Regions from separate parts of the Pseudomonas muyukensis genome, predicted to be linked through region 1. Evidence: riboswitches for the same ligand, from Rfam matches in the RefSeq annotation. Region 1 holds a riboswitch; each other region holds the start of a gene.
What was found. A riboswitch is a leader RNA that binds a small molecule or an ion and turns the genes downstream of it on or off. The one in region 1 is predicted to bind cobalamin.
Positions count from the first base shown of each region.

Region 2: another riboswitch for cobalamin. It lies ahead of KSS95_RS17700 (TonB-dependent receptor); the one in region 1 lies ahead of KSS95_RS16755 (CbtB domain-containing protein).
Region 3: another riboswitch for cobalamin. It lies ahead of KSS95_RS14845 (ABC transporter substrate-binding protein); the one in region 1 lies ahead of KSS95_RS16755 (CbtB domain-containing protein).

Region 1 covers NZ_CP077073.1:3,773,688-3,780,729, forward strand. The annotation lists gene cobN (cobaltochelatase subunit CobN) at 1-2,945, opposite strand, end outside; gene cobW (cobalamin biosynthesis protein CobW) at 2,949-4,016, opposite strand; cobalamin riboswitch at 4,117-4,315, opposite strand; cobalamin riboswitch at 4,377-4,539, shown strand; gene KSS95_RS16755 (CbtB domain-containing protein) at 4,642-4,827, shown strand; gene KSS95_RS16760 (CbtA family protein) at 4,838-5,533, shown strand; gene KSS95_RS16765 (cobalamin biosynthesis protein) at 5,533-5,943, shown strand; gene cobM (precorrin-4 C(11)-methyltransferase) at 5,972-6,724, shown strand; gene KSS95_RS16775 (DUF1272 domain-containing protein) at 6,920-7,042, shown strand, end outside.
Region 2 covers NZ_CP077073.1:4,019,590-4,026,631, forward strand. The annotation lists gene lpxO (lipid A hydroxylase LpxO) at 206-1,105, shown strand; gene KSS95_RS17685 (carboxymuconolactone decarboxylase family protein) at 1,273-1,611, shown strand; gene KSS95_RS17690 (GNAT family N-acetyltransferase) at 1,690-2,259, shown strand; gene KSS95_RS17695 (outer membrane beta-barrel protein) at 2,377-3,123, opposite strand; cobalamin riboswitch at 3,284-3,489, shown strand; gene KSS95_RS17700 (TonB-dependent receptor) at 3,599-5,722, shown strand; gene yghU (glutathione-dependent disulfide-bond oxidoreductase) at 7,019-7,042, shown strand, end outside.
Region 3 covers NZ_CP077073.1:3,313,685-3,320,726, forward strand. The annotation lists gene KSS95_RS14830 (OprD family porin) at 1-463, opposite strand, end outside; gene KSS95_RS14835 (ABC transporter ATP-binding protein) at 460-1,266, opposite strand; gene KSS95_RS14840 (FecCD family ABC transporter permease) at 1,263-2,279, opposite strand; gene KSS95_RS14845 (ABC transporter substrate-binding protein) at 2,276-3,304, opposite strand; cobalamin riboswitch at 3,418-3,613, opposite strand; gene KSS95_RS14850 (acetyltransferase domain-containing protein) at 3,640-4,806, opposite strand; gene KSS95_RS14855 (substrate-binding domain-containing protein) at 5,309-6,454, shown strand; gene KSS95_RS14860 (substrate-binding domain-containing protein) at 6,560-7,042, shown strand, end outside.

The DNA of each region.
Region 1 (7,042 bases):
GCCGCCACCGCCTGCACGGCCGCGTCGAACAGGCGGATCAGGTTGCCGAAGGCGTCGCGGAAGAACCCGGAAACCCGCAGCGTCACATCCACCCGCGGCCGGTCGAGCAGGCTCAACGGCAGGATCTCGAAGTCGTCGACCCGCAGGCTGGCGCTGGCCCAGACCGGGCGCACACCCATCAGCGCCATGGCCTGGGCGATATCGTCGCCGCCGGTGCGCATGGTCGCCGTGCCCCACACCGACAGGCCCAGTTGGCGCAGGTGGTCACCGTGGTCCTGCAGGTGGCGTTCGAGGATCAGGTTGGCCGAGGCGAAGCCCAGGCGCCAGGCGGTGGTGGTCGGCAGGTTGCGCACATCGACGGTATAGAAGTTGCGCCCGGTGGGCAGCACGTCCAAGCGCCCGCGACTGGGCGCGCCGCTGGGCCCGGCCGGAACGAAACGCCCAGCCAGGGCGGCCAGCAGGCCGTCCATTTCGGCGTCGCCACAAGCATCGAGGCGCGGCGCGACATCGTCCAGCAAGGCCGCGAGCACCTCGCGCAGCGGTTGCCAGCACGGCGCTTGCGGCAGCTCGACAGCACCGCGCAACGCCTGCTCGATCAGGCTCGACGCCAGCAGCTCGAGGCGTTCGCGGGTATCGCCGCAGGTCCGCCACAAGGCCGCGTCCACCGCCTGCAGCGGCGCAGGCCGCGGCCCGTCCCAGGGCTGCCCCAGGTCGCAGTCCAGTGGATCGAAGCCGAGCCCAAGGGCCTTGGCCAAGGTACGGATCAGGCTGGCGTTGGCCCCCTTGCCATCACCGCGCGCCACCCGCAACAAGGCCAGCAGGGTATCGTTGCGCAAGCGCCCGGCCGGCGATTGGCCGAACACATGCAAACCGTCGCGGATCTGCGATTCCTTGAGGTCGCACAGATAGGTGTCCAGGCGTGGCAGCCACACCGCCGCGTCGTCCAGCTGGCCTTCGAGTTGCAGCTCGCGGTCGATGTGGTTGCGCTTGAGCAGCTCGAGTATGTCCCGTTGCAGCTCCTGGGCCCGACGTGGGTCGAGCAGCTGGGCTTCGTAATATTCGTCGGCCAGCTGTTCCAGGTGACGCAACGGGCCGTAGGTCTCGGCCCGGGTCAGCGGCGGCATCAGGTGGTCGATGATCACCGCCTGGGTACGCCGCTTGGCCTGGGCGCCCTCGCCCGGATCGTTGACGATGAACGGGTAGATGTTCGGCAGCGGCCCGAGCAGCGCGTCCGGCCAGCACTCGGCGGACAGCCCCACGCCCTTGCCCGGCAACCACTCCAGGTTGCCGTGCTTGCCGACATGGACCACGGCATCGGCGGCAAAGCCGTTGCGCAGCCAGAAATGGAACGCCAGGTAGCCATGCGGCGGCACCAGGTCCGGGTCGTGGTACACCGCGCTGTGGTCCACCTGATAGCCGCGCGCCGGCTGGATACCGACGAAGGTCAAGCCATAGCGCAAGCCAGCGACCATCATCCGCCCGCTGCGGAACATCGGGTCCTGCTCGGGCGTGCCCCAGCGCGCCAGCACGGCACGCTGGTTGGCCTCGGGCAGCGCGGCGAAGGCCGCCTGGTAATCGGCCAGGCTCAGGCTCTGGGCGCAGGGTCGCTGGTCGAGGTGGTCGAGGTCGTTGGTCACGCCGCCCAACAACTGATGGATCAGCGCAGTGCCGCTGTCGGGCAGGCCGGCGACCGGGTAGCCCCGGCCCTGCATGGCCCTGAGTATGTTCAACGCCGCGCCCGGGGTGTCCAGGCCCACGCCATTGCCAATGCGCCCGTCGCGGGTCGGATAGTTGGCCAGCACCAGGGCCACGCGTTTTTCCTGGTTGTCCAGGCGCGCCAGCGCCACCCAGCGCCGCGCCAACTCGGCCACGAAGTCCATGCGCTCGGGGTGGGCACGGTAGCAGACCACGTCGGCCTGGCTGCGTTCGCTGCGCCAGGCCAGGTCCTTGAAGCTCACCGGGCGGGTGATGATGCGCCCGTCAAGCTCCGGCAAGGCAATGTGCATGGCCAGGTCGCGGGCACCCAGGCCCTGCTCGCTCTGCTCCCAGCCGGGCCGGTTGTCCTGGGCGCAGATTGCCTGCAACACCGGCACGTCGCGGCGCAGCGGGCGCAGGTTGGGCTGCTCTGGGCTGGACAAGGCAAAACCGGTGGTGTTGATCACCACCTCGGCCTGCACCTCGTCGAGCCAGGCTTGCACCTGCTCCAGACAGGCGTGCTCCTTGAGGCTGGCCACGGCGATCGGCAGCGGGTTGAGCCCGCACGCCTGCAAGCGCTGGCAGAACACATCGATGAACGCGGTGTTGGCCGCCTGCAGGTGCGAGCGATAGAACAGCAGCGGCGCCACCGGGTACTCGGGGTTCCACTCGCCGTACCAGTCCTGCAGCACGGCACTGGCGCGGGCCGGGTGATAGACCGCCGTGCGCGGCAGCGGCTGGGGCTCGTCCCAGGGGTAGTCACGCCCCAGCCATTGGCTGGCCAGGCACTTGAACAGGTTGAGCGCGTTGGCCTTGCCACCCTGGCGCAGGTAGTGCCACAGGCGCTCGGCCTGGGCCCCGCGCAGCGTGCCCAGGTCGGTGAGTTCCGGGTCCGGGCGGTCGTCGCCCGGCACCAGGACCAACTGCACGCCACGGCTGGCGAGGGCCACCAACTGCTCGACGCCGTAGCGCCAGTAGCCGACACCGCCATGCAGCGAGACCAGGACCAGCTTGGCATGGCGCAGGACCTGGTCGACATACAGGTCGACCGAGGCGTGGTTCTGCACCTGCATCGGGTTGGCCAGGCGCACGCTGGGAAAATCGTCCGGCAACTGCTCGGCGGTTTCGGCCAGCAGTGCCAGATGGGAGTCGCCGCTGCAGAGGATCACCAGCTCGGCAGGTGTCTGGCCGAGATCGGCAATGCTGTCGTCCGGCACGAAGCCGCCGGGCTGGGTCCGCAGCAGGTGCATGGGTCAGGCGCCCAGGGCCTGGCGCAGGCGCGCTTGCAGCTGCACGGCGTCAAGGTCCTGGCCAATCAGTACCAGGCGGGTGATGCGCGCTTCATCGCTGCGCCAGGCGCGGTCGAAGTGCTTGTCGAAACGGGTGCCCACGCCCTGGATCAGCAGGCGCATCGGTTTGCCGGGGATGGCGGCGAAACCCTTGGCGCGCAGGATGCCGAATTCACCGACCAGTTGGCTCAGGGCATCGAGCAGCAGGCTTTCGTCGGCCTCGGGCAGGTCGATGGAAATCGAGTCGAAGGCATCATGATCGTGGTCGTCGTGATCGTCACCGTCGTGGTGCGAATCATGATGGGTGCGACGGCCATCGATATGCGCCTCGGACTCGGCGCCCACGCCCAGCAGCACGTCGAGCGGCAGGCGGCCACTGCTGGCCTCGATCACCTTGACCGCCGGCGGCAGTTCCTCGGCCACCTCGGCGCGCACCCCGGCCAGGCCGGCGGCGTCGATCAGGTCGGCCTTGTTCAGCACCACCAGGTCGGCGCTGGCCAACTGGTCGGCGAACAGCTCGTGCAGCGGCGACTCATGGTCCAGGTTGGGGTCGAGCTTGCGCTGGGCGTCGACCTGCTCGGGGTAGGCGGCGAAGGTGCCGGCAGCCACCGCCGGGCTGTCGACCACGGTGATCACCGCATCGACCGTGCAGGCGTTGCGGATTTCCGGCCACTGGAAGGCCTGTACCAGGGGCTTGGGCAGGGCCAGGCCGCTGGTTTCGATCAGGATATGGTCCAGGTCGCCGCGACGGGCCACCAGCTCGCGCATCACCGGGAAGAACTCCTCTTGCACGGTGCAGCACAGGCAGCCATTGGCCAGTTCGAAGACCCGGCCCAGCGCCTCTTCCTCGGTGCAGCCGATGCTGCACTGCTTGAGGATCTCGCCGTCGATGCCCAGTTCGCCGAATTCGTTGACGATCACCGCGATACGGCGGCCCTGGGCGTTGTCGAGCATGTGGCGGAGCAAGGTGGTCTTGCCCGAGCCGAGAAAGCCGGTGACGATGGTGACGGGGAGCTTGGCCAGTGTTTTCATGTCGCGTTGCCCTTGGCGGCTGTGGCGCGGGCATGCGGGACGGCGGCCGCGGCCATGCTGGCCGGGCGCGTTCGCCACCGGATCACCCCGCCCGGTTGAAAGTCGAAAACGTCGCGAGGCAGGTCTCCTGGCTTGCACCAATCCGGCGTCGGGGCCGGTGGCTCGGCGCCTTCCCGCGCGCCTGCGCAGTGGCTGTGCCGAACCTTTCAGTGCCTACAGTTGCGGGGGCAGCCGCGGCTTGTACCGCGTTCCCGTCTTAGCTCAGGCCAGGCCTGAGAACCTCGAAGCGGCAAGGCTACGCATCCACCCGACAACGGTCAACCGCCGCCGCGATTGACGCCGGCTACGCCCCGTGATTTGCTAGCGCATTGCCTGCAGGTGCCCCCAGCCGGGGGTGAAACGGGAAACCGGTGCGTCACATGGCCTCCAACAGGCCAGGACAAAGCCGGTGCTGCCCCCGCAACGGTAAGCGAGCGCACCCTGCCTCGCCAGCCCGGAGACCGGCCTGCCGTGCTCGATGAACAACCCCGCGGTGGGCGGGTGCTGTCGCATGCCCTGGGCCATCCGTGCCTGGGGGCGTCGCGCTTGCCCGTTGCCCAAAACAAAAGCAGCAGAGGAACGCGTCATGCCTATCACCAGTGCCAAGCACAGCATCGCCACCCCCGTCAGCCTCAGCCAGCGCCTGCTGGTCGCCGTGGGCGCCAGCCTGCTGGGCCTGAGCCTGGTGTACTTCGCCGGCTTCTCGCACATCGAGGCGGTACACAACGCCGCCCACGACACCCGCCACAGCGCCGCCTTCCCCTGCCACTGAGTATCCCTGCATGATCACGCGCATTGCCCGCACCGCGGGCTTCAGCGGGCTGCTCGCCGCCCTGCTGCTGACCCTGCTGCAAAGTTTCTGGATCGCCCCGCTGATCCTCCAGGCGGAAACCTTCGAGAGCGCCGCCCCGGTAGCCGAGCAGCATGAACACGCACCAGCCGAAGCCGGCCACAGCCATGAGCACAGCGCCGAGGCCTGGGCACCGGAAGACGGCTGGCAGCGGGTGCTGGCCACCACCGGCGGCAACCTGGTGGTAGCCGTCGGCTTCGCCCTGCTCCTCGCCGCGCTGTACAGCCTGCGTGAGCCGGGCCGCGTCAGCACCGGGGCGCTCTGGGGCCTGGCCGGCTTCGCCGTGTTCTGCCTGGCGCCCACCCTGGGCTTGCCCGCCGAGCTGCCAGGCACCGCCGCCGCCGACCTGGGCCAACGCCAGGCCTGGTGGATCGGCACCGCCGCCGCCACCGCGGCCGGCCTGGCCTTGCTGGTGTTCAGCCGGCATTGGTTGTTCAAGGTGCTGGGTGTCGTGCTGCTGGTAAGCCCCCATGTGATCGGCGCGCCGCAACCGGCGGTGCACGCCAGCCTGGCGCCAGAGGCCCTGGCCAGCCAGTTCAAGATCGCCTCCTGGCTGACCAACGCCGCGTTCTGGCTGGCCCTGGGCCTGCTCAGCGCCTGGCTGTTCCGCCGCGCCAACCCGGCCTGATGCTCGACTTCAGCCTGCAGCCCGCGCTGTACGCGGGCTTTGGTTGTCGCCGCGGCTGCCCCGTCGAGACCCTGGCGGTGCTGCTGCGCCAGACCATGGCCCGCCACGCCCTGCCCCTGTCGGCCTTGCGCGCCATCGCCAGCATCGACCCCAAGGCCCGCGAACCGGGCTTGCTGGCCCTGGCCGAGCGCCTTGGCGTGCCGTTTTTGTGCTTCGACGCCGCGCACCTGCTGGCTTTCGAGCCGATGCTCAGCCAACGCTCGGCCACTGCCTACGCCCAGACCGGCTGCTGGGGCGTGGCCGAAAGCGCCGCCCTGGCCCTGGCTGCCCGCGCTTCGCCACAACCCAACCTGCACGTGCCGCGGCAGGTCCTTGCCGGCGCTACCCTGGCGCTGGCCATCGGCGGATAATCCGCATCTTTACCTGCAAGGAACCGCCATGACGGTCTACTTCATCGGTGCCGGCCCCGGCGATCCGGAACTGATCACGGTCAAGGGCCAGCGCCTGATTCGCCAATGCCCGGTGATCATCTACGCAGGCTCCCTGGTCCCGCCTGCGCTGCTCGAGGGCCATAACGCCCGAACCGTGCTCAACAGCGCCGAACTGCACCTGGAGCAGATCGTCGAAGCCATGCGCCAGGCCCACGCCGAAGGCCTGGACGTGGCCCGGGTGCACAGCGGCGATCCCAGCCTGTACGGCGCCATCGGCGAACAGATCCGCCACCTGCAGGCACTGGGCATCGACTACCAGATCATTCCCGGGGTCACCGCCACTGCCGCCAGCGCCGCATTGCTGGGCTGCGAGCTGACCCTCCCGGACGTGGCGCAGACGGTGATCCTCACCCGCTACGGCGACAGCTCGCCGATGCCGCCTGGCGAACAACTGGCCGATCTGGCCCGGCATGGCAGCACCCTGGCCATTCACCTGGGGGTCAAGCACCTGGCGCGCATCGTCGACGAGCTTTTACCGCACTATGGCGGCGCCTGCCCGATTGCCGTGGTGCACCGTGCCACCTGGCCGGACCAGGATTGGGCCCGTGGCACCCTGGCGGATATCGTCGAGCGGGTAGCGGCCAAAGGCTTTCGCCGCACCGCGCTGATTCTGGTCGGCCAGGTGCTGGGCGATGCGCCGTTCGCCGACTCCGCGCTGTACCGGGCCGGGCACGCCCACCTGTACCGCCAGGGCAGTTGAAGCGATTGCCGTCGTTGACGACCGCGCCGCCCTGTAGGAGCGGCCTTGTGTCGCGAAAGGGCTGCAAAGCAGCCCCGGCATTGTTGAATTGAATACAGCCATGCCCGAAAAATCGCGAAGACCTTGCAAGGGCTGATTGCCGTCGGGGAAGGCGGCGTTGCACACTGCGTGCAACTTGCCAACGGAATGCCTGCCATGCTCGAACTGCGCCCCAACTGCGAATGCTGCGACCGCGACCTGCCGGCCGACAGCCCGGATGCACTGATCTGTTCGTTCGAATGCACCTTCTGCCGCCCCTGCAACGAGCGCCACTTCCAG
Region 2 (7,042 bases), 250 kb from region 1:
TTGGCAGCGGATCGAAGGTTCGAGTGTACCGTCCTGGCCATCGGAAAAGGCTGCACAACCTGTTGAATCGTTTACGCAACCTGTAGGCCATCCCACCTAAGTCGCGGGGATTTGTCGCAACAATAGGTACAAACCCAGCCCACGATTGTTTATGCTGGCGGGCTTAAGCCATGGCGCATGGCCATTTTTCGACAAGTAAACGTCCATGAAAATTGCACTCGTACTGATCTTCGTATGCTCGATCGCCTATGTTCACCTGCGCGGTCGGGTTCGCCACAAACTGACTCGCCAGCTGGGTGACCACTCCAGTTTCCTGGCCCCGGTCAACGCCTTCCTCTACCTGTTCTCCAAGCACCCGGCCAAGCCGTACCTGCCGGTGGAGGCCTTCCCCGAGCTGAAGGTGCTGCAGGACCACTGGCAGGAAATCCGCGCCGAAGGCCAACAGCTGCTGCAGGCCGGCGAGATCAAGAAGTCCGACAACTATGACGATGTCGGCTTCAACTCGTTCTTCAAGACCGGCTGGAAACGCTTCTACCTGAAGTGGTACGGCGAGAGCCACCCTTCGGCGATGACCCTGTGCCCACGCACCACCGAACTGCTGCAAGGCATCGGCTCGGTCAAGGCGGCGATGTTCGCCACCTTGCCGCCAGGCGCCAAGCTGGTGCGCCACCGCGACCCCTACGCCGGTTCCTACCGCTACCACCTGGGCCTGGACACGCCCAACGACGACGGCTGCTACATCGACGTCGACGGCGAGAAGTACTCCTGGCGCGACGGCGAGGGCGTGGTGTTCGACGAGACCTACATCCACTACGCCGCCAACACCACCGAGCACAACCGCATCATCCTGTTCTGCGACGTCGAGCGCCCGCTCAAGTACCGCTGGGCGAGCGCCTTCAACCGTTGGTTCAGCCGCAACGTCATGGCTGCCGCCGCAGCCCCCAACGACGCCAGCGACAAGACCGGCGGCATCAACCGCCTGTTCACCCGCATCTACAAGATCCGTGAACGCGGCAAGGCCATGAAAAAGCGCAACCGCACCCGCTACTACCTGGAAAAGTGGGCGGTGGTCGCGGCGCTGGTGCTGGTCTTCATCTACATCTGATCCCCCTGCGCAAACCGGCTCCTGCCCATCCGCAGGAGCCGGCCTTGCCGGCGAACATCGGCGCAGCCGCTCGTAGCCCGCCACACCCACGCAGCTCCCCTTCCCCCGAACAGCCCACTTTCGTCTAGCCTGAAAGCTCCTGTTGCCAACCTCGCAAGGTGAACACGATGAGCATGATGGACTGGGACGCCTACCGTAAGCAGTTGATGGCCGGCATCGGCGATCTCAAGCAGCTCTCCCCCGATACCGTGGCCGGCTACATGACCGCCAGCGGCGCCGGGGCCAAGACCAACCACCTGGATGCCAAGACCCGCGAACTGATCTCCCTGGCCGTGGCCGTCACCACCCGCTGCGACGGCTGCATCGCCGTGCACTCGCAGCAGGCGGTCAAGCACGGCGCCAGCCGCGAGGAAATCGCCGAAGCCCTGGGGGTGGCGGTGGCGATGAATGCTGGCGCCGCGCTGGTCTACTCGGCCCGGGCCCTGGATGCCGTGGGCAAGGCCTGACCCGGCCAGGCGTCGCCGCCCTTGCGCGGCGGCGCCGCGCCGCCCAGACTGAGCGGCTCAGTACCCGCAGGAACCGCCATGATCCAGATCCGCCCCATGACCCCGGAAGATTTCGAACGCTTCTGGCCGACCTTCCAGGCCATCGTCCAGGCCCGCCAGACCTACGCCTTCGACCCCGGGCTCGATTTCGAGCGGGCCCGCGCGCTGTGGCTGGAAACCCCGCTGCGCACGCTGGTGGCCGAAGAGGACGGCGCATTGCTCGGTTCGTATTTCCTCAAGGCCAATGCCGCCGGGCCCGGTGGCCACGTGGGCAACTGCGGCTACATGGTCTGTGCCAGCGCCCGTGGCCGCGGCGTGGCCAGGTTGATGTGCGAGCACTCGCAGAAACTCGCCCGCCAGGAAGGTTTCCTGGCCCTGCAGTTCAACTCGGTGGTGGCGACCAACGAGGTGGCCGTGGCGCTATGGCACAAGCTTGGCTTCGAGACGGTCGGGCGCTTGCCCAAGGCCTATCGCCATGCCGAACAGGGCCTGGTGGACTGCCTGGTGATGTACAAGTGGCTGGCCGATGAGCCAGTGCTGGAGAAACCGCCGCTGCTGATAGGCCGCAAGAATATCGAGGCGCGGGTATCACGCCGGCGCGGTCGCTGAGCGGCACGCCAGAGGCATAGGCGCCGGTTTGCCGGCGAACACGGGGCACACGGGGCCTGGTTCGCCAGCAAGGCTGGCGCCTACCGATTGCGAGGGGGGGTGAGATCGTTCAGGCGCTTAGAACGCCAACCCCACCTTCACCCCGAACTCGTCCCGCTTGAGCTTGGTGTTGTCCGCCACCGGGGTGTCCTCGTCGAGCTTGTACTCGGTGCGGGTGTAGTACGCCCCCAGTTGCACCGGCATGCCGCCCTGCTGGTTCATCAGCAAGGTGACCTCGGCATAGGGGTTGGTGCGGTCCTTCATGTCGACGCTGTCGCTGCCGTAGTCATCGACCTTCAGCCGCGCACGGCCATCGATGGTACGCCGCGCCCCCACTTCCACGCGCAGGGTCGAGGCGTCGAACTGGTGGTTGTAGCCCAGCGCCGCCTTGGCGAATGGCGACTTGTAGGTCAGCCGCGTATCGAGGTCGTTGATCTCGGGTTCGAAGCGCGTCCAGCTGTAGCCGCCGCCCAGGGTCAGGTCGACGAAGTTGCGCGCATCCAGCGCGGCGCGCCAGCCCAGGTCCAGGTCGGCCTGGGCCTCCTTGAGCTTGTTGTCGCTCTTCTTGCCGTACTTGGCCTCGGCACCGATCTGGTAGATGAAGCCGGATTCGGCGGTCATCTTGTTGCCGAAGGTGGCGAACACGCCGCCCTGACCCATGTGTTGCTTGTCCGATTCGCTGCCGCCCTCGAACTTGAACTTGTCGTAGGCGCCCAGCAGGCCGAGGGTGAACAGCGGATCGCTGCTCGGCGCCGCAGTGGCGGCCAGGGGCGCGCCGAGCAAGGCCAACAGGCAGGAATGACGCAGCAGGTGACGGGTAAACATGCGCAGAAGTCTCCATGACGTGAATGAATGAGCAACGACCGGTTCGAGGCAACGCCACTGGCGAAAGTTCGAAAAAAATTCGACAACTACCGCTAACTCGCTAAGGCGTCACAGATTTTGCGTTCATTCAAACGATTGACTCCCTGCCGGTTCGATGATCAGATGCGCGCCAGTTTCAGGTGTCCTGCGCCGCCGCGCGCAGGGTGAAACGGGAAGCCGGTGCGTCGTTGTCAACGACAAGTCCGGCGCTGCCCCCGCAACGGTAAGCGAGCGAAACCTTCGACACACCACTGTGCACAGGCATGGGAAGGTGAAGGCTTCATGACCCTCGCAAGCCCGGAGACCGGCCTGAGGCTTCACTTGGCAACCCGCGGTGGGCGGGCGCAGGCCGGTATCCGCGTGCGCGCCTGCCTACGCGATTCGCCGTTGCGTGTTCTCCACCGGGATCCATTCATTCCTGCAGCAGTGGAACGACATGTCCCGATTCAACAAGCTTCACACCCTGGCGGCCTGCCTGGCCGTGTCCCTGCCAGCGCTGGCCGACGAACAGCCCGGCGCCTCCCTGACCCTGCCCGCCACGGCCATCACCGACAACCGTGAGCCGCAGGCCGTCGACCTGGCCACCCCGAGCCAAGCCGGCTCGCGCCTGAACCTCAGCGCCCTGGAAACGCCGGCCAGCACCAGCACCCTCACCGCGGCGCAGATCCAGGGGCGCAACAACCAGACCGTGCAGGACGCCGTGACCCGCTCGCCGGGCATCACCTTCATCGGCACCCCGGGCGATGGCGGTACCGGCCTGTCGGCGCGCGGTTTCACAGGCCAGAGCTCGGTGATGACCCTGTTCGATGGCGCGCGCCTGTACGCCGGTGCCGGCACCCTCACCTACCCGGTCGACCCATGGATGGTCGAGCGCATCGAGGTGATCCGCGGCCCGGCCTCGGTGCTGCATGGCGAAGGCGCCACCGGCGCGGTGGTCAACGTGATCCCGAAAAAACCCTTCAGTGGTGACATTCGCAACCACCTGCGCCTGGGTTACGGCTCCTGGGACCGTCAGCAGCTCGGCCTGGACAGCGGCGGCAGCCTCAGCGAACGCCTGAGCTATCGCCTGACCCTGAACCAGCAGGCCGGCAACGGTTGGGTCGACCGCACTGACTCACGCAGCCTGGCGCTGTCGGCCGCACTGCGCTTCGACGCCACGGACGACCTGAGCTTCACCCTGTCCCACGAGCGCGGCGACGCACAACCGGCCAACTACTACGGCACCCCACTGATCGACGGCCACCTGCGCAGCAGCCTGGGCAAGAAGAACTACAACGTCAGCAACGACCAGCAGCGCTACCACGACGAGTGGACGCGGCTGACCAGCGACTGGCAGATCAACGACCACCTCAGCGCCAGCAACCAGCTGTACTACATCAAGAGCCGCCGGCACTGGCGCAATGCCGAGGAGTACAGCTGGGATGGCGCCAGCGGGCAGATCCTGCGTGGCAGTTTCCTTGAGATCAAGCACAACCAGGAGCAGATCGGCGACCTGCAGAGCTTCACCTTCGACCATTCGCTGTTCGGGCTGGCCAGCAAGACCGTGGTCGGGGCGCAGTACAACAAGATCCGTTTCAATGTCGACAGCAACTCACCCTACAACGACGACAGCAAGGACCCGCTCGACCCTTGGCAGCCCGCCCCCGGCGGTTTCCACAGTGGCTCGCCGCTACGCCCGCAGATGCTGTCCAAAACCAGTACCTTTGCTCTTTTTGCGGAAAACAGAACGCAACTGACCGAGCGCCTGTCGCTGGTCACCGGCGTGCGCCGCGACCAGAACCATATCGACCGCGACGACCTCACCAACGGCACCCGCAACGACCGCAGCCTGCGCGGCGGCAACTGGCGTGCCGGGCTGGTGTTCGCCGTCAGCGACGACCTGTCGCTGTACGGCCAGTACTCCACCAGCGAGGATGGCGTCGGCGACCTGTTGACCTTGCGCCCCGAGCAGCGCCTGGAACTGACCGAAGCCAAGCAGACCGAGCTGGGCTTGAAGCAGCGTTTCTGGGAGGGGCGCGGCGAGTGGACGCTGGCGGCGTACCACATCGTCAAGAAAAAGCTGCCGGTCTATGACGTGGTGACCAAGGGCAGCCAGCAAGCCGGCCAGCAGACCTCCGACGGGCTCGAAGCCAGCCTGGAGCTGGCCCTTGGCAACCAGTGGCAGGTGTCGGCGAACGCCGCACTGCTGCGGGCCAAGTACGATGATTTCCTGCAGCGCAGCGGGGGTGTGGTGTACGACCGGGCCGGCAATCGTCCGCAAGACGTCCCGCGCCGCACCGCCAACCTGTGGTTGAGCAAAGGCTTCGGCCAGGCCGTCGACGCCGGTATCGGCCTGCGCTATGTGGACGCGCGCTACACCAGTGCCGCCAACGACGCCCAGGTGCCGGGCTACAGCGTGGTCGACGCCAACCTTGGCTGGCAAGTGCTGCCCGATGTACGCCTGGGGCTGCAGGTGAACAACCTGTTCGACCGCCAGTATGCCCAGTCCAGCTATAGCGGCGAGCAGTGGCTGCTGGGGGCGCCCAGGTCGTACTTCGCCACGGTCGACTACAGCTTCTAGGGCCCCCGCCATGCGCTACTCCTGTAGGAGCCAGCTTGCTGGCGAACCAGGCGACGCGGTGGATGGCACCGGCTATGCCGGTGTTCGCCGGCAAGCCGGCTCCTACGCCCTGTAGGAGTCAGCCTTGCTGGCGAACCAGGCGACGCGGTGGATGGCACCGGCTGCGCCGGTGTTCGCCGGCAAAGCCGGCTCCTACGCCCTGTAGGAGCCAGCCTTGCTGGCGAACCAGGCGACGCGGTGGATGGCACCGGCTGCGCCGGTGTTCGCCGGCAAGCCGGCTCCTACACCCCGTAGGAGCCAGCTTGCTGGCGAAGCAAGCGACGCGGTGGATGGCACCGGCTGCGCCGGTGTTCGCCGGCAAGCCGGCTCCTACGCCCTGTAGGAGCCAGCTTGCTGGCGAAGCAAGCGACGCGGTGGATGGCACCGGCTGCGCCGGTGTTCGCCGGCAAGCCGGCTCCTACGCCCTGTAGGAGCCAGCCTTGCTGGCGAAGCAAGCGACGCGGTGGATGGCACCGGCTGCGCCGGTGTTCGCCGGCAAGCCGGCTCCTACGCCCTGTAGGAGCCAGCCTTGCTGGCGAAGCAAGCGACGCGGTGGATGGCACCGGCTGCGCCGGTGTTCGCCGGCAAGCCGGCTCCTACGCCCTGTAGGAGCCAGCCTTGCTGGCGAAGCAAGCGACGCGGTGGATGGCACCGGCTGCGCCGGTGTTCGCCGGCAAGCCGGCTCCTACGCCCTGTAGGAGCCAGCCTTGCTGGCGAAGCAAGCGACGCGGTGGATGGCACCGGCTGCGCCGGTGTTCGCCGGCAAGCCGGCTCCTACGCCCTGTAGGAGCCAGCCTTGCTGGCGAAGCAAGCGACGCGGTGGATGGCACCGGCTGCGCCGGTGTTCGCCGGCAAGCCGGCTCCTACACCCTGTAGGAGCCAGCCTTGCTGGCGAACCAGGCGACGCGGTGGATGGCACCGGCTATGCCGGTGTTCGCCGGCAAGCCGGCTCCTACGCCCTGTAGGAGCCAGCCTTGCTGGCGAAGCAAGCGACGTGGTGGATGGCACCGGCTGCGCCGGTGTTCGCCGGCAAAGCCGGCTCCTACGCCCCGTAGGAGCCAGCCTTGCTGGCGAACCAGGCGACGCGGTGCCTCTGGCGCTTGGCGGGGTTGCGTCACACCTGAGCCTACCTGTAAAGCCTCGCCATTCGATATCAGTTATGCATCGATTGCATTTGTCCCTCGCGCCGAACCCATGGCATGAATGCAGGTCCACGCCTTTACTTGGCCGCATTCCGCCTTCCAGGAGATTACGCGCATGAGCAAGCCCGAGTACATTCCG
Region 3 (7,042 bases), 460 kb from region 1:
TTTTGACCCGCTGCTCGCCATAGGACAGCACGGTGTTGGAGGCCCGTAGCTTCAGCGCCGCGCCGCCACGGCTGTAGTCGCGCTTGGGATGGCCTTGGTTGTCCAGCCCCAGCAGCCGCGCCTTGCCGGCACGGCCACCGCCGCTGTCCAGCTGCATGCCGAGGTAGGCATGGGCATCCACGCCGACACCGACCAGGCCCTGGGTGAAGCCCGAGTTGAACGTGCCCATCACGCCATAGGCCCATTCCTCGGCCTTGCCGTTGCGCTCGGCGCGCGGCTTGTAGGCGTTGCGCGCGCCGCTGTTGCGCCCGCCATGGCGATAGTCGCGCTGGTCGAAGACGCTGCGGTTGAGCAACTGCCAACGGCTGTCGGCGAGCCAGCCTTTGCCCTGGGACTGGCTGGAATCGGCCAGGGCCAGGGGCGTCAAGCTCAACAGGGGCAGGGCGAGGACGAGGGGCTTCACGGGCGGTTTCCGCGCTCAGGGGCGCGAAAGCGCAGGATGCGCGCGCCATCGAAAGGGTCGATGAGGTAATGGGCGTGCACGCCGAAGGTACTGAGCAGGCGTTCGGCTGTCAGTACCGCCGCCGGTTTGCCGAGGGCCACCAGGCGGCCCTGATCGAGCACGGCCAGGCGGTCGCAGGTCAGCGCCTGGTTGAGGTCGTGCAACGCCACCAGGGTGGTTATCGGCAGCGCCTGGACTTGGCCGAGCAAACTCAGCTGGTGCTGGATGTCGAGGTGGTTGGTCGGCTCATCCAGCAACAACACCTGCGGGCGTTGCGCCAGGGCCCGGGCGATATGCACGCGTTGGCGTTCGCCGCCGGACAGCTCGGCCCAGCGGCGTTGGGCCAGGTGGCTGGCGTCGACGTCGGCCAGTGCCTGCTCGACGATGGCACGCTCGCCGGCTCCGAAGGGGGCCAGGGCCGATAACCAGGGGGTGCGGCCCAGGGCGACGGCGTCGAACACGCGGATCGCATCCAGGGTGTCGGCTTGTTGTTCGACCAGCGCCAGCGCCTGGGCGATACGTCGGCGGGGCAGGGCCGCCAGGGGCGTGCCGAGCAACTGGACGCTGCCGCTGCTGGGCGCGCGCAGCCCGGCCAGCAGCTTGAGCAAGGTGGATTTGCCGGAACCATTGGGGCCGACCAGGCCGAGAGTCTCGCCGGGCTTGACGGCCAGATCGATACCATGCAGCACCTCGCGCCCGCCCAGACGCAGGCGCAGGCCCTGGCAACTGACGGGGGCCATTGCGGGGCTGTGCAGCGCGGTCATGGGCGCCCCCGACGGCTGACCAGGATCAGGGCGAACAGCGGCGCGCCGATCAACGCGGTGACCACCCCCACAGGGATCACCTGGCCGCTGATCAGCGTGCGCGAGAGGATGTCGGCGACGATCAGGAACAACGCCCCGCCCAGCGCGCTGGCCGGCACCAGGCGGCTGTGCCCGGGGCCGAGCAACAGGCGCAGGGCATGGGGGATGACCAGCCCGACGAAACCGATGGCACCGACGATCGACACCATCACCGCGGTCACCAGCGCCGCGCAGCTGATCAGCAGCAGTTGGGTGCGGCGCACCGGCACGCCGAGCGAGGCGGCGGAATCGGCGCCGAAGGTGAAGGCATCCAGGGCCCGGCGATGGCCGAGGCAGACCAGCAGCCCCAGCACGGCCACCGGCACCGCCAGGGTCACCGCCGGCCAGCGCACGCCGCTGAGGTTGCCCAGCAGCCAGAACAGGATGCCGCGGGCCTGTTCGGCGGTGGCGGACTTGGTGATCAGGAACGCGGTGAGCGCGTTGAACAATTGCGAGCCGGCGATCCCGGCAAGGATCACCTGGGCATTGTCATGGCGGCTGGCGCTGGCCCGCGACAGCGCCAGCACCAGGGCAAAGGCCGCCAGCGCGCCGAGGAAGGCGCCGCCGGACAGCGACAGCGCCGCGCCACCCAGGCCGAGCAGGCCGACCGCCACGGCACCGGTCGAGGCCCCGGCGGACAGACCCAGCAAATACGGCTCGGCCAGCGGGTTGCGCAGCAACGCCTGGAGAATCACCCCGCAGGTGGCCAGGCCAGCGCCGCAGGCAGCGGCCACCAGGGTGCGTGGCAAGCGGTAGTTCCAGACGATGCCGGCGTCGATCGGGTCGAGCGGATAGCCCGCCTGCCACAGGTGATTGGCCAGCACCTGCCAGACCACTTCGGCGCCCACCGGGGTTTCGCCGATGGCGATCCCGGCGAGCATGGCCAGGCTCAGGGCGAGCAGCGCGAAGGCGCCAAGGGGCAGCAGGCGACTCATGGTTGCGCCGCACTACCGCTGGCGAAGGCCGTGGACAGCACTTGCAGCCCGCGGAACAGGCGGATGCCGGCCTGCATGGCGTCGGCGTCGAGGACGATGATGCGGCCCTGTTTCACCGCATCCATGTTGCGGGTCAGCGGGTCGCTGCGCAGAAATTCGAGTTTCTTGCGATAGTCATCGGCGGGGTAGCGGCGCCGGTCCATGCGCGCGATGATCAGCCAGGTGGGATTGGCCTTGGCCAGGGTTTCCCAGCCGACGGTCGGCCATTCCTCGCTGGACTCGACCACGTTGCGCACGCCGAGGGTCTGCAGCATGAAGTCGGCCACGCCCTGGCGGCCGGCGACGTAGGGGTCGAGCGCCAGGTCGGCGCTGGAGAACCAGAACAACGCGCTGGTGTGCGTCAGGTCCTTGCCCGCCAGTTGTTGCTGCGCCTGCTGCAGGCTGCCCTGGAGCGCCGCGTTGAGGACGGCGCCGCGCGCCTGCACGTCGAAGATCTCGGCCAGTTGGCTGATGCTCTTGTAGATGCTCTGCACCTTGAACGGTTGCAGGCGGGTGCCATCGGCGCCCACCAGGTTGTCCTTGCCTTCGCAATCGGACGGCAGCAGGTAGGTGGGAATCTGCAATTCGGCGAACTGTTCGCGGGTGGCGACCGCGCCTTGGGCACCGACCATCCATTCGAACTGCACCGCCACCAGTTGCGGACGCTTGGCCACCACCGCCTCGAAGCTCGGTTCGTTGTCGGCCAGGCGCTCGACCTTGTCGTTCTGCGCCTGGAACTCGGGCAGCACGTTGTTGAACCACAGCGAAGTGCCGGCCAGGCGTTCGCCCAGGCCCAGGGCATAGAGCAGTTCGCTACCGGCCTGGCCGATGGTCACCGCGCGCTCGGGCGCCTGGGCGAAGGTCTGGGGCACGCCGCAGTTGTCGAGGGTCAACGGATACTGGGTGGCACTGGCCTGGCCATTATCGGCCTGGGCCAGCGCGGACAGGGTCAAGCCGGCGACTACGGTGGCGAGGTGGGGCAACATGGTGGGGCGGTCTCCTGTCTTGCGCTGTGCGGTCATGGGCACGGACAGGCATCGCCGGGCGCGAGCCAGAGGCTGCAAGCGCAAGGCGGATGACCATCCCGGACACCCCGCCGGTTGGTGAACACGTGCCGGCAGGTCTCCTGACTAGTGCGTCCAGGCCCGGCGCCGGCCTTCCCGGATGGATCATCCAGTGGCATCGATGGCGAGGGCTCGGCACCTACAGTTGCGGGGGCAGTTCCGTTCGGCGCGCTGGGCGCGCCTGGGATTCCCTTTTGATTCCGTGTGGAAACCGGCGGGCGGCATGGTAGACCATCGCACCGCCGGGCGAAACGCCTTTACAGGTACTTGAGCCAGGCCAGGTCGCGGCGCCGCGCCTTCAGCCGGGCAAAGCCACGCACCGGCAGGTACAGCGCGGCGGCCAGCAACAGGGCCAGCAGCCAGACCGCGGCGATACCCTCGAAACCGAAATAGTCGCCCTGGTTGCGGCCGAACAGGGCGACGCTGGCCAGGTACAGCCCCTTGAGCACATACAGGTGCAGCAGGTAGAAGAACATCGGCGCCGCGCCGAACACCGCCAGCACGCCGATCCAGCGCGTGCTGCCAGCACGCTCGAAGCCGCGTAGCAACAGCAGGCCGGTGCCCAGGGTCAGCGCCAGGAACAACAGCGAAGGCGGGTACTTGGTGATGTTGAAGAAGCTCATCAGCGTCTGCGTAACATTGGGGTAACTGTTCCAGGGCGTTTCGCCGTAACCGTTGAGCAGGCGCAGTGCGACGAAACCCAGCAGGGCCAGAGCCCCGGCCAGCAGCAGCCGCCGTTGGCGGGTATCGGCCTGGCTGGCGCGGGCGAACCATGGGCCAAGGGCGTAGCCCAGGGCAATCACGCCGATCCACGGCAACAGCGGATAGGATGTGCGCAGGCGCAGGCTGTCGGTGACCACCCACCAGCCGCGATCGTGCAGGACCGCCCACGGCACATGCAGGGCCGATGCCGGCGCGAAGTGCAGGCCATCGAGCAGGTTGTGCCCCGCGACGATCAACACGCCCAGGGTGATAAGCGCCGGACGTGGCAGCCATACCAGCAGCGCCAGGGCGATCATGCTCAGGCCGATGGCCCAGATCACTTGCAGGTAGACCACGGTGGGTGGCAGCTGGAAGGTCCAGGCGAAGTTGACCAGGGTGAACTCCAGCACCACCAGGAACAGCCCGCGCTTGAACAGAAACGCCGAGACATCGCCACGGCCCTGGTGCTTTTCGCCGTACAACCAGGCGGACAGCCCGGTGAGCAGCACGAACACCGGGGCGCACAGGTGCGCCAGGGTGCGGCTGGCGAACAGGCTGGGGTCGGTGGCGTCGATGGTCATCGGGTCGCTGACCTGGCGGTGCAGGAAGAAGGTTTCGCGCACGTGGTCCAGGAGCATGAACAGGATCACCAGGCCGCGCAGGGCGTCGATGCTTTGCAGGCGTTGGCTGGGCAAGGGGGAAGGGGTAATGGCGCTGGTCATTGGCTGGGATCGTAGGCAGGAATGGCGTTCAAATGAAATGTTATCGTATTACATTTTATCAGCGCCTGAATAGTTCGATTTCGCCTGGCGGGCCACCAGGTGTTCGCCGTGGGTGATGCAGCGCCTATTAGACCGAGCGCCGCCCGCGCGGCGCTCGATCTGACAGACGCTGCATCACTCACGGCGAACACGCCCTGCACTGAAACTTTTTTCGCTGCCTGGCCAAGCTCCCGAGTGCGTTGCGGGCAATCCTCCAGATCACCACCACCCATAACCGCTGGCCTGCCTCCATCACACCCCGGCAAAACCGCCAGAACCACCCCGCGACACCCGAGGTTTTCCCCCTCGAACTCCCGATGTTTTTTCCTTTGCCTGTCACCACAAGCTGCGAATGTTGCCTTCGTGGACAGGCCACCAGCCCCTCTGGATCAGGGTGTACGGCCTCGGCCACAGCAATGCGCGACCCACTCAACGTACGAACACGACGATAGGAGATTGCTTCATGTTTAAGCGTACTGTGATCGCCGCCTCCCTGGTGGCTGCTACCCTGGCTTCGGCCCAATCCATGGCCGCTGTGGTCGGCGGCGGTGCCACCCTGCCTGAGCCGCTGTACAACGGCAACGCCACCTGGGAAGGCATCCTGCCGAGCGGCTTCAGCTACACCGGCGTGGGCAGCGGCGGTGGCAAGACCGCTTTCCTGACCAACGCGCCTGCGTCGATCAACCAGCCTGCCGGCACCAACGTCGACTTCGCCGGTTCCGACTCGGTGCTCAGCGCCAGCGAACTGTCGACCTACAACAGCACCCGCGCCGCTGCCTGGGGCAAGCTGGTCCAGGTACCGGCGGTCGGCACCAGCGTGACCATTCCTTACCACCGCAACGGTGTCAGCAACCTGCAGGTCAACGCCACGCAACTGTGCGGCGTGTTCTCCGGCAGCATCGCCACCTGGGGCGCCCTGCTGGGCAACGGCGACACCACCCCGATCAAGGTGATCTACCGTGCCGGCAGCAGTGGCACCACCGAACTGCTGGCGCGCTTCCTCAACGACTCCTGCCCGACCGCCTTCTCGGTCAGCAGCACCTTCACCAGCGCCAACGTCGGCGCCGAGCCGAGCACCTGGCAAGCCGTGGCCGGCAGCGCCGATGTGGTCAATGCGGTGAACGCCACCGATGGTGCCATCGGCTACGTCAGCCCTGACTTCGTCGACACTGCCAACAACGCCCAGGTCGCCCGTGTCAGCAAGCTGGCCACCGGCACCGCCGTGCTGCCGACCGTCGACCAGGCGCAGATCGCCCTGGGCAGCGCCACCGCGCCGAGCGCCGACCGTGCCAACCCAGCCAGCTGGGCGGTCACCTTCGGCCGTGGCGCTACCGACAAGCCGGTCCCGACCACCGGCTACCCGATCGTCGGCTACACCAACCTGCTGGTTGGCCAGTGCTACAAGGATGCCGCCGATGCCACCGCAGTTCGCGGTTTCCTCGACGACCTGTACAGCGGCAACCACGACCTGGCCATCGGCATTCACTCGTTCGTGCCGGTGCCACCGGCCTTTGCCGCAGAAGTCAAGAAAGCCTTCATCAGCAACGCTGGCAACGAAGGCCTCGATATCGGCAACAGCAACGTCTGCAACGGTATCGGTCGCTCGTAATACGGCTGTTCCCCAGTGGCCCGCATCCGCTGGATGAGGGCATGACCCTGGCGGTGCCCGTGGGCGCCGCCAGGGTTTTCTTCGTGTGCATCAGGAGCCCGACACGTGTTCAAGCAAAGATCCCTGCAACTGGCCGTACTGGCTTGCGCCGCGCTGGTGGCCGGCAGCGCCTGCGCCGAGGTCAACGGCGGCGGTTCCACGGCGGTGAAGCGCCTTTACACCGGCAATCCGCTGTACCCCAAGCTGCCACGGTTGTTGCCCGATGGCTTCAGCTACAGCGCCGTCAACAGCCTGGCCGGCAAGCAGGCGTTCCTGGCCAACGATCCGACGCTGATCTGGCAGGCGGCCGGTGGCACTGTCGATTTCGCTGCGGGCGAGGCCGTGCTCACGGCCAGTGAACTGGCCAGCTATCGCAGCACCCGGCAAAGCGCCTATGGCCCGATGATCCAGGTGCCGGTGGCCGGCATGGCGGTGGCCATTCCCTATCAGAAGAGCGGGCTCGATGCGCTCCAGCTCAGCGCTCAGCAGTTGTGCGGGGTGTTCTCCGGGGCTTTGGCCACCTGGGGCCAGGTGCTCGGCACTGCCGAC